2 linked regions of the Azoarcus sp. KH32C genome follow. Each later gene encodes a partner of the first gene's protein in a complex. Links are inferred from orthologs where the notes say so. Each region holds a gene or a part of one and is shown on either strand. Other genes may lie near its edges.

Region 1 (3,095 bases):
GAGACGTCGGCCGGCGCCACATTGATGTTGCCGCGCTTGCGCCCCGCCTCCATCAGGGGCCCCAGCGCCGCCTTGCGCGGCTCACGGAACAGCACCGTGATCGGGCCATGCGTCGAACAGTACTGGGCGCACATCTCGAAGCAGCCTAGATGCGGCGTCAGCAGCAGCACGCTGGCGCCGTCCGCACGCGCCTGCACGAGCAGCTCGGCGCCTTCGACGCGGACGATGCGCGACAGCACCTCGTCCTGCGGACGCAGCCACACGTAAGGCAATTCGAGGGCTTGGCGGCCGGCTTCGCGGATCGCGGCGCGCAGGATCGCGGGATCCTTGCGGCCCAGCGCACGGGTCAGGTTTTCCTCGAGACGGCGGGCATAGGTTGGCGAGAAGCGCCAGGTCAGCCAGCCGGCAACGCCGCCCAGGCGGTGCAGCCAGGCGAGCGAAAAGCGGGACAGAACACGGAAGAGAAAATCGACGGTCACGATCACAAGCGTCGGCCCCCGTGCGAGCCGACGGGCGACGCGCAATTGACCGACTGAATAGGGAAGCTATAATTATCGCTTAGCCGCCGAGTTAATACGACAACTTGCAGGGCGGCGTTGCGAACGCACCAAACCGGTCGCGACAAACAAGTACTGCTAAAGCGTCGCCTGCTCGACGAAATCCCCGGAGCCGGCAACGCCGGACAGCACCGGGGATTTTTGTTTTTCAGGAGCAGCTCAGTGAGCAAGGAATTCCTCTTCACCTCGGAATCGGTCTCGGAAGGCCATCCCGACAAGGTCGCGGACCAAGTGTCCGACGGCATCCTCGACGCGATTCTCGCGGACGATCCCGCGGCACGCGTCGCATGCGAGACCCTCGTGTCGACGGGCCTCGTCGTGATCTCCGGCGAAATCACGACCCACGCCCACCCGAACTACAAGGAAATCGCGCAGGACGTCATCCGCCGCATCGGCTATGACAACTCCGAGATCGGCTTCGACTACAAGTCGTGCGCGATCCTGACGGCGATCAACCGCCAGTCGCCCGACATCGCCCAGGGCGTCAATGAAGGCGAAGGCATCGACCTCGACCAGGGCGCCGGCGACCAGGGCCTGATGTTCGGCTACGCGTGCAACGAGACGCCGTCGCTGATGCCGCTACCGATCTACTACGCCCACCGCATCATGCAGCGCCAGGCCGAGCTGCGTAAGGACGGCCGCCTGAACTGGCTGCGCCCGGATGCGAAGAGCCAGCTCACCGTGAAGTATGTCGACGGCAAGCCGGTCGCGATCGACACCGTCGTCGTGTCGACCCAGCACAGCCCGGATGTCTCGCACGCGCAGCTCTCCGAACTGGTGATCGAGGAGATCGTCAAGCCGGTGCTGCCCAAGGAGCTGATGCAGGGCGAAGTGCGCTACCTGATCAACCCGACCGGCCGCTTCGTCATCGGCGGCCCGCACGGCGACTGCGGCCTCACCGGCCGCAAGATCATTGTCGACACTTACGGCGGCGCGGCCCACCACGGCGGCGGCGCATTCTCCGGCAAGGATCCGTCGAAGGTCGACCGTTCGGCCGCCTACGCCGGTCGCTGGGTCGCGAAGAACATCGTCGCGGCCGGCCTCGCCGACCGTTGCGAAGTGCAGGTCGCCTACGCGATCGGCGTCGCGAAGCCCGTGTCGATGATGGTCGAGACCTTCGGCACCGGCACGATCGCCGACGAGAAGATCGTCGAGCTGGTCCAGCGCCACTTCGACCTGCGTCCGAAGGCGATCATCCAGGAGCTCAACCTGCTGCGCCCGATCTACAGCAAGACCGCCGCCTACGGCCACTTCGGCCGCGACGAGCCGGAATTCACCTGGGAAAACACCGACAAGGCCGCCGCGCTGCGCGCCGACGCCGGGCTGTAATCGTCCCAACCTGCAGGGCGGTGGTCTCCGCCGCCCTGCCTGCCACATGCGCAGCGGCGTCCTGCCTCAGGGCATCGTTGCCGGATGCGTGAAGACGTAGTCGCGATCCTTCAGCGGCGTGTGGCAGCCCAGGCACTCCTGCACGAAATTCTCGTCCTTGCCGTAGGGCTTGAGCTCCTTCCCGACCCAGCGGGCATAGCCCCAGCCGCCGGTCGCGGCGTACTTCGCCGCATCCTTGGTCATGAACTCGGCGTGGACGAAGCCGCCCGGCTCGGTCGCCGTTGCCCAGCGGTCGTGCTGGACGCCTTTCCAGACCATCTTGCCGAGCACGACACCATCCGGCCACGGATTCGTCTTGCCTTCGCGCACGGCCTGTTGTGCCGCCTCGTTGCCGAGTACGACGCGCAAGGTGGTGTTGTCCGAACGGTGGTGCACCGACAGCACCTGCCATTGGCGAAAACCTTCAGGCAGCACGATGCCGTTCGGAGCGGGGTCGGCTGCTAAGCTGCAGCCGGAGAACGCGGCGAGGGACGCCGCAAGGATCAGGACTTTTTTTGTCATCGGGAATCCACGTCGTTGGGGGAAGTTTTCGGCGCGCCGCCGCGACATCCCTTGGCGGCCGGCGCTTTCGAAACAACAGCCGACCGATACGTTTTATTCCCTGACGCAAGCCGAGGCTACAAGAGACCGGTTACCGATCATCTCGCTTGAACCCACGGCGCACCGGATGCTCTAAACTGCTTCATTGCATCGCCATGCCCCGGATTTTCCCCATGTTTCATCTTGCGCGCCGCGCCCCTGCCCTGCTGCTCGGCGGACTGCTGCTGACCGGCTGCTCCCACGCCCCGGCCCCCGCCTACCGCGCCGAAACCTTCAAGGCGGAATCGCCCTTCGTCACATGGAGCCAGCGAGATCCAGCGGCCGCGTGCGAAGTCGGCCGGCGCGCGCTGCTCTCGCAGGGCTACCAGGTCGACAGCACCAATCCGACCCGCATCCGCGGCGACAAGCACTTCCTGCCGCAGCCGAGCTACAGCATGACCTTGGGGATCACGTTGGAGTGCCTGCCGAGCAATCTCGGGACCGCGATGTACGCGAACGCGCTGCAGACGCGCTATGAACTGAAGTCCGCCGCGACGAGCGCCGGCGTCGGCGTCGCCGGCATCGGTTCGATTTCGCTGCCGTGGACGGCAGACAAGGAAGCGATGGTCA
Region 2 (3,213 bases), 340 kb from region 1 along the record:
ACGCGATCGCGTCCCGGCCGGCAACCGTCCGCGCCTACGCCCAGGCGGAGCCGTACGCCAATCGTCCCGCCGTCACCGAGGAAAGCCGCAAGCTCCTCTTCGGGCAGACGGCGCAGAGCATCCGCCAGCAGTCGGGGCGATAGCCGCGCTTGCGGGCCGATGCCGGCAATAAAAATTTTCTCGTTTGCCCGTACTTGAAATCGCTTGGGGCCGTCCCTATTATTAGCACTCGTTGGCAGTGAGTGCTAACGGCCGCGGCACCTCCCATCCCGCGGCCCGCGCGAATTTTCTGCGGGCACCGTTCCCGCACTGTTGAAACAATAAGGAGTGAGTCAATGAAGATCCGTCCCTTGCATGATCGCGTGATCGTCAAGCGCCTGGAAGCCGAACGCAAAACCGCCAGCGGCATCGTGATCCCCGACTCGGCGGGCGAGAAGCCCGATCAGGGCGAAGTCCTGGCCGTCGGCAACGGCAAGATCCTCGACGACGGCAAGGTCCGCCCCATGGCCGTCAAGGTCGGCGACAAGGTCCTGTTCGGCAAGTACTCGGGCCAGTCCGTGAAGGTCGAGGGCGAGGAACTGCTCGTCATGCGCGAAGAAGACATCATGGGTGTGGTCGAGGCCTGAGCCTCCCTCCGCCCTGACAAACGAATTCAAGGAGCAATGAAGAATGGCAGCTAAAGAAGTCAAGTTCGGCGATTCCGCCCGTGCGCGTATGGTCGAAGGCGTCAACATCCTGGCCGATGCGGTCAAGGTGACCCTGGGCCCGAAGGGCCGCAACGTCGTGCTCGAGCGCTCCTTCGGCGCCCCGACCGTCACCAAGGACGGCGTGTCGGTTGCCAAGGAAATCGAACTGAAGGACAAGTTCGCCAACATGGGCGCGCAGATGGTCAAGGAAGTCGCTTCCAAGACCTCCGACATCGCCGGTGACGGTACCACCACCGCGACCGTGCTGGCCCAGTCGATCGTCCGCGAAGGCATGAAGTACGTCGCCGCCGGCATGAACCCGATGGACCTGAAGCGCGGCATCGACAAGGCTGTCATCGCCACCATCGAAGAGCTGAAGAAGCTGTCGAAGCCCTGCTCGACCAACAAGGAAATCGCCCAGGTCGGTTCGATCTCCGCGAACTCCGACGCCGACATCGGCGAGATCATCGCCCGCGCGATGGACAAGGTCGGCAAGGAAGGCGTCATCACCGTCGAAGACGGCAAGAGCCTGAACAACGAACTGGACGTGGTCGAAGGCATGCAGTTCGACCGCGGCTACCTGTCGCCGTACTTCATCAACAACCCGGACAAGCAGGTCGCGATCCTCGAGAACCCGTTCGTCCTGCTGTTCGACAAGAAGATCTCGAACATCCGTGACCTGCTGCCGGTGCTCGAGCAAGTCGCGAAGGCCGGCCGTCCGCTGCTGATCATCGGCGAAGACGTCGAAGGCGAAGCGCTGGCGACCCTGGTCGTCAACAACATCCGCGGCATCCTGAAGACCTGCGCCGTCAAGGCCCCGGGCTTCGGCGACCGCCGCAAGGCCATGCTCGAAGACATCGCCATCCTGACCGGCGGCCAGGTCATCGCCGAAGAAGTCGGCCTGACCCTCGAGAAGGCCACCCTGGCTGACCTCGGCCAGGCCAAGCGCATCGAGATCGGCAAGGAAAACACCATCATCATCGACGGCGCCGGCGAAGCCGAGCGCATCGAAGCGCGCGTCAAGCAGATCCGCGTGCAGATCGAGGAAGCGACCTCCGACTACGACCGTGAAAAGCTGCAGGAACGCGTGGCGAAGCTCGCCGGCGGCGTTGCAGTGATCCGCGTCGGTGCCGCGACCGAAGTCGAAATGAAGGAAAAGAAGGCCCGCGTCGAAGACGCGCTGCACGCCACCCGTGCTGCCGTTGAAGAAGGCATCGTCCCCGGCGGCGGCGTCGCGCTGCTGCGTGCCCGCGCCAACCTGACCAACCTGAAGGGCGACAACCACGACCAGGACGCCGGCATCAAGATCGTGCTGCGCGCGATGGAACAGCCGCTGCGCGAAATCGTCGCGAACGCCGGTGACGAGCCCTCCGTGGTCGTCAACAAGGTTGTCGAAGGCACTGGCAACTTCGGCTACAACGCCGCGACCGGCGAGTACGGCGACATGGTCGAGATGGGCGTGCTGGACCCGACCAAGGTCGAGCGCACCGCGCTGCAGAACGCCGCTTCGGTTGCCGGTCTGATGCTCACCACCGACTGCATGGTCGGCGAGCTGCAGGAAGACAAGCCCGCGATGGGCGGCATGCCCGGCGGCATGGGCGGCATGGGTGGCATGGACATGGGCATGTAATGCCCCGCTGATCCCTGCGATCATCGTCCGGGCGTTCGCGCCCGGCACGGACGGCCCCGCTTCGGCGGGGCCGTTTGCTTTTGGGGGCTCTCAGGACGTGCGAAATGCATTGGCGCGGGCACTGCAATGCGCGCAACATGCGGGGAAGCGTGTGATAATTACTCAGATATCCGAAAAGGCGGTCCGGAGCATCTGGCTGGTTGGCCGGACGCTCCGGGGGCGGAACGCGCTGGCGGCGGGTTCCGTCTCGTGACCGGTAAAAGGAGAACAGCGGGTGTGAATCTAGGCGTGCCCGCTTACACGCAACTTACATCCTGATTCCAATGCGGATTCTTCTGGCTGAAGATGATTTCGTCATCGCTGACGGTCTGGGCCGCGCCCTGAGGCGAAGCGGCTTTGCGGTCGATCACGTGGCGACCGGCGCCGATGCGGATACCGCTTTGGCATCGCAGCCGTTCGATCTGCTGATCCTCGACCTCGGCCTGCCGAAGCTGCCCGGCATCGAAGTCCTCAAGCGCCTGCGGGCGCGCAAGTCCGCAATGCCGGTGCTGATCCTCACCGCGCAGGACGGTGTCGACGATCGCGTGCGGGGTCTCGATGCCGGTGCCGACGATTACCTCACCAAGCCCTTCGCATTGCCCGAGCTCGAGGCGCGCGTGCGCGCGCTGACGCGCCGCGGCACCGGGCAGGCGCGCTGCATCGAGGTCGGGAGTCTCTCGTACGACCAAGCCGACCGGGTCGTGAAGATCAACGGCCAGGTGGTGGAGTTTTCCGCGCGCGAGGTCGGCCTGCTGGAAGTGTTCATCCTGCGGGTGGGGCGTCTCGTCAGCAAGGATCAGCTCGTCGATCACCTGTGCGGCTGGGGCGAAGAGGTGTCGAGCAACGCGATCGAGGTAT

The links.
Region 2: the proteins of metK (region 1) and groL are in contact, whole or in part, in a cryo-EM structure (PDB 8P4O), measured with the Escherichia coli proteins. The link is inferred for Azoarcus sp. KH32C from one-to-one orthologs.

The regions. Positions count from the first base shown.
Region 1 is NC_020516.1:611,167-614,261, reverse strand. Bases 27-2,802 are described here. They hold metK (methionine adenosyltransferase), read left to right. Parts: upstream 27-719; coding sequence 720-1,886; downstream 1,887-2,802. Other genes in these bases: AZKH_RS02705 (DUF2242 domain-containing protein), read left to right, coding at 2,660-2,802; AZKH_RS02710 (cytochrome P460 family protein), read right to left, coding at 1,953-2,447; AZKH_RS02720 (lysophospholipid acyltransferase family protein), read right to left, coding at 27-479. In the rest of the region: more of AZKH_RS02720, read right to left, coding at 1-26; more of AZKH_RS02705, read left to right, coding at 2,803-3,095. UniProt on the Escherichia coli protein: Catalyzes the formation of S-adenosylmethionine (AdoMet) from methionine and ATP.
Region 2 is NC_020516.1:951,230-954,442, forward strand. What follows is about bases 99-2,992. They hold groL (chaperonin GroEL), read left to right. Parts: upstream 99-669; coding sequence 670-2,316; downstream 2,317-2,992. Other genes in these bases: AZKH_RS04305 (glutathione binding-like protein), read left to right, coding at 99-143; groES (co-chaperone GroES), read left to right, coding at 336-626; AZKH_RS04320 (response regulator transcription factor), read left to right, coding at 2,640-2,992. In the rest of the region: more of AZKH_RS04305, read left to right, coding at 1-98; more of AZKH_RS04320, read left to right, coding at 2,993-3,213.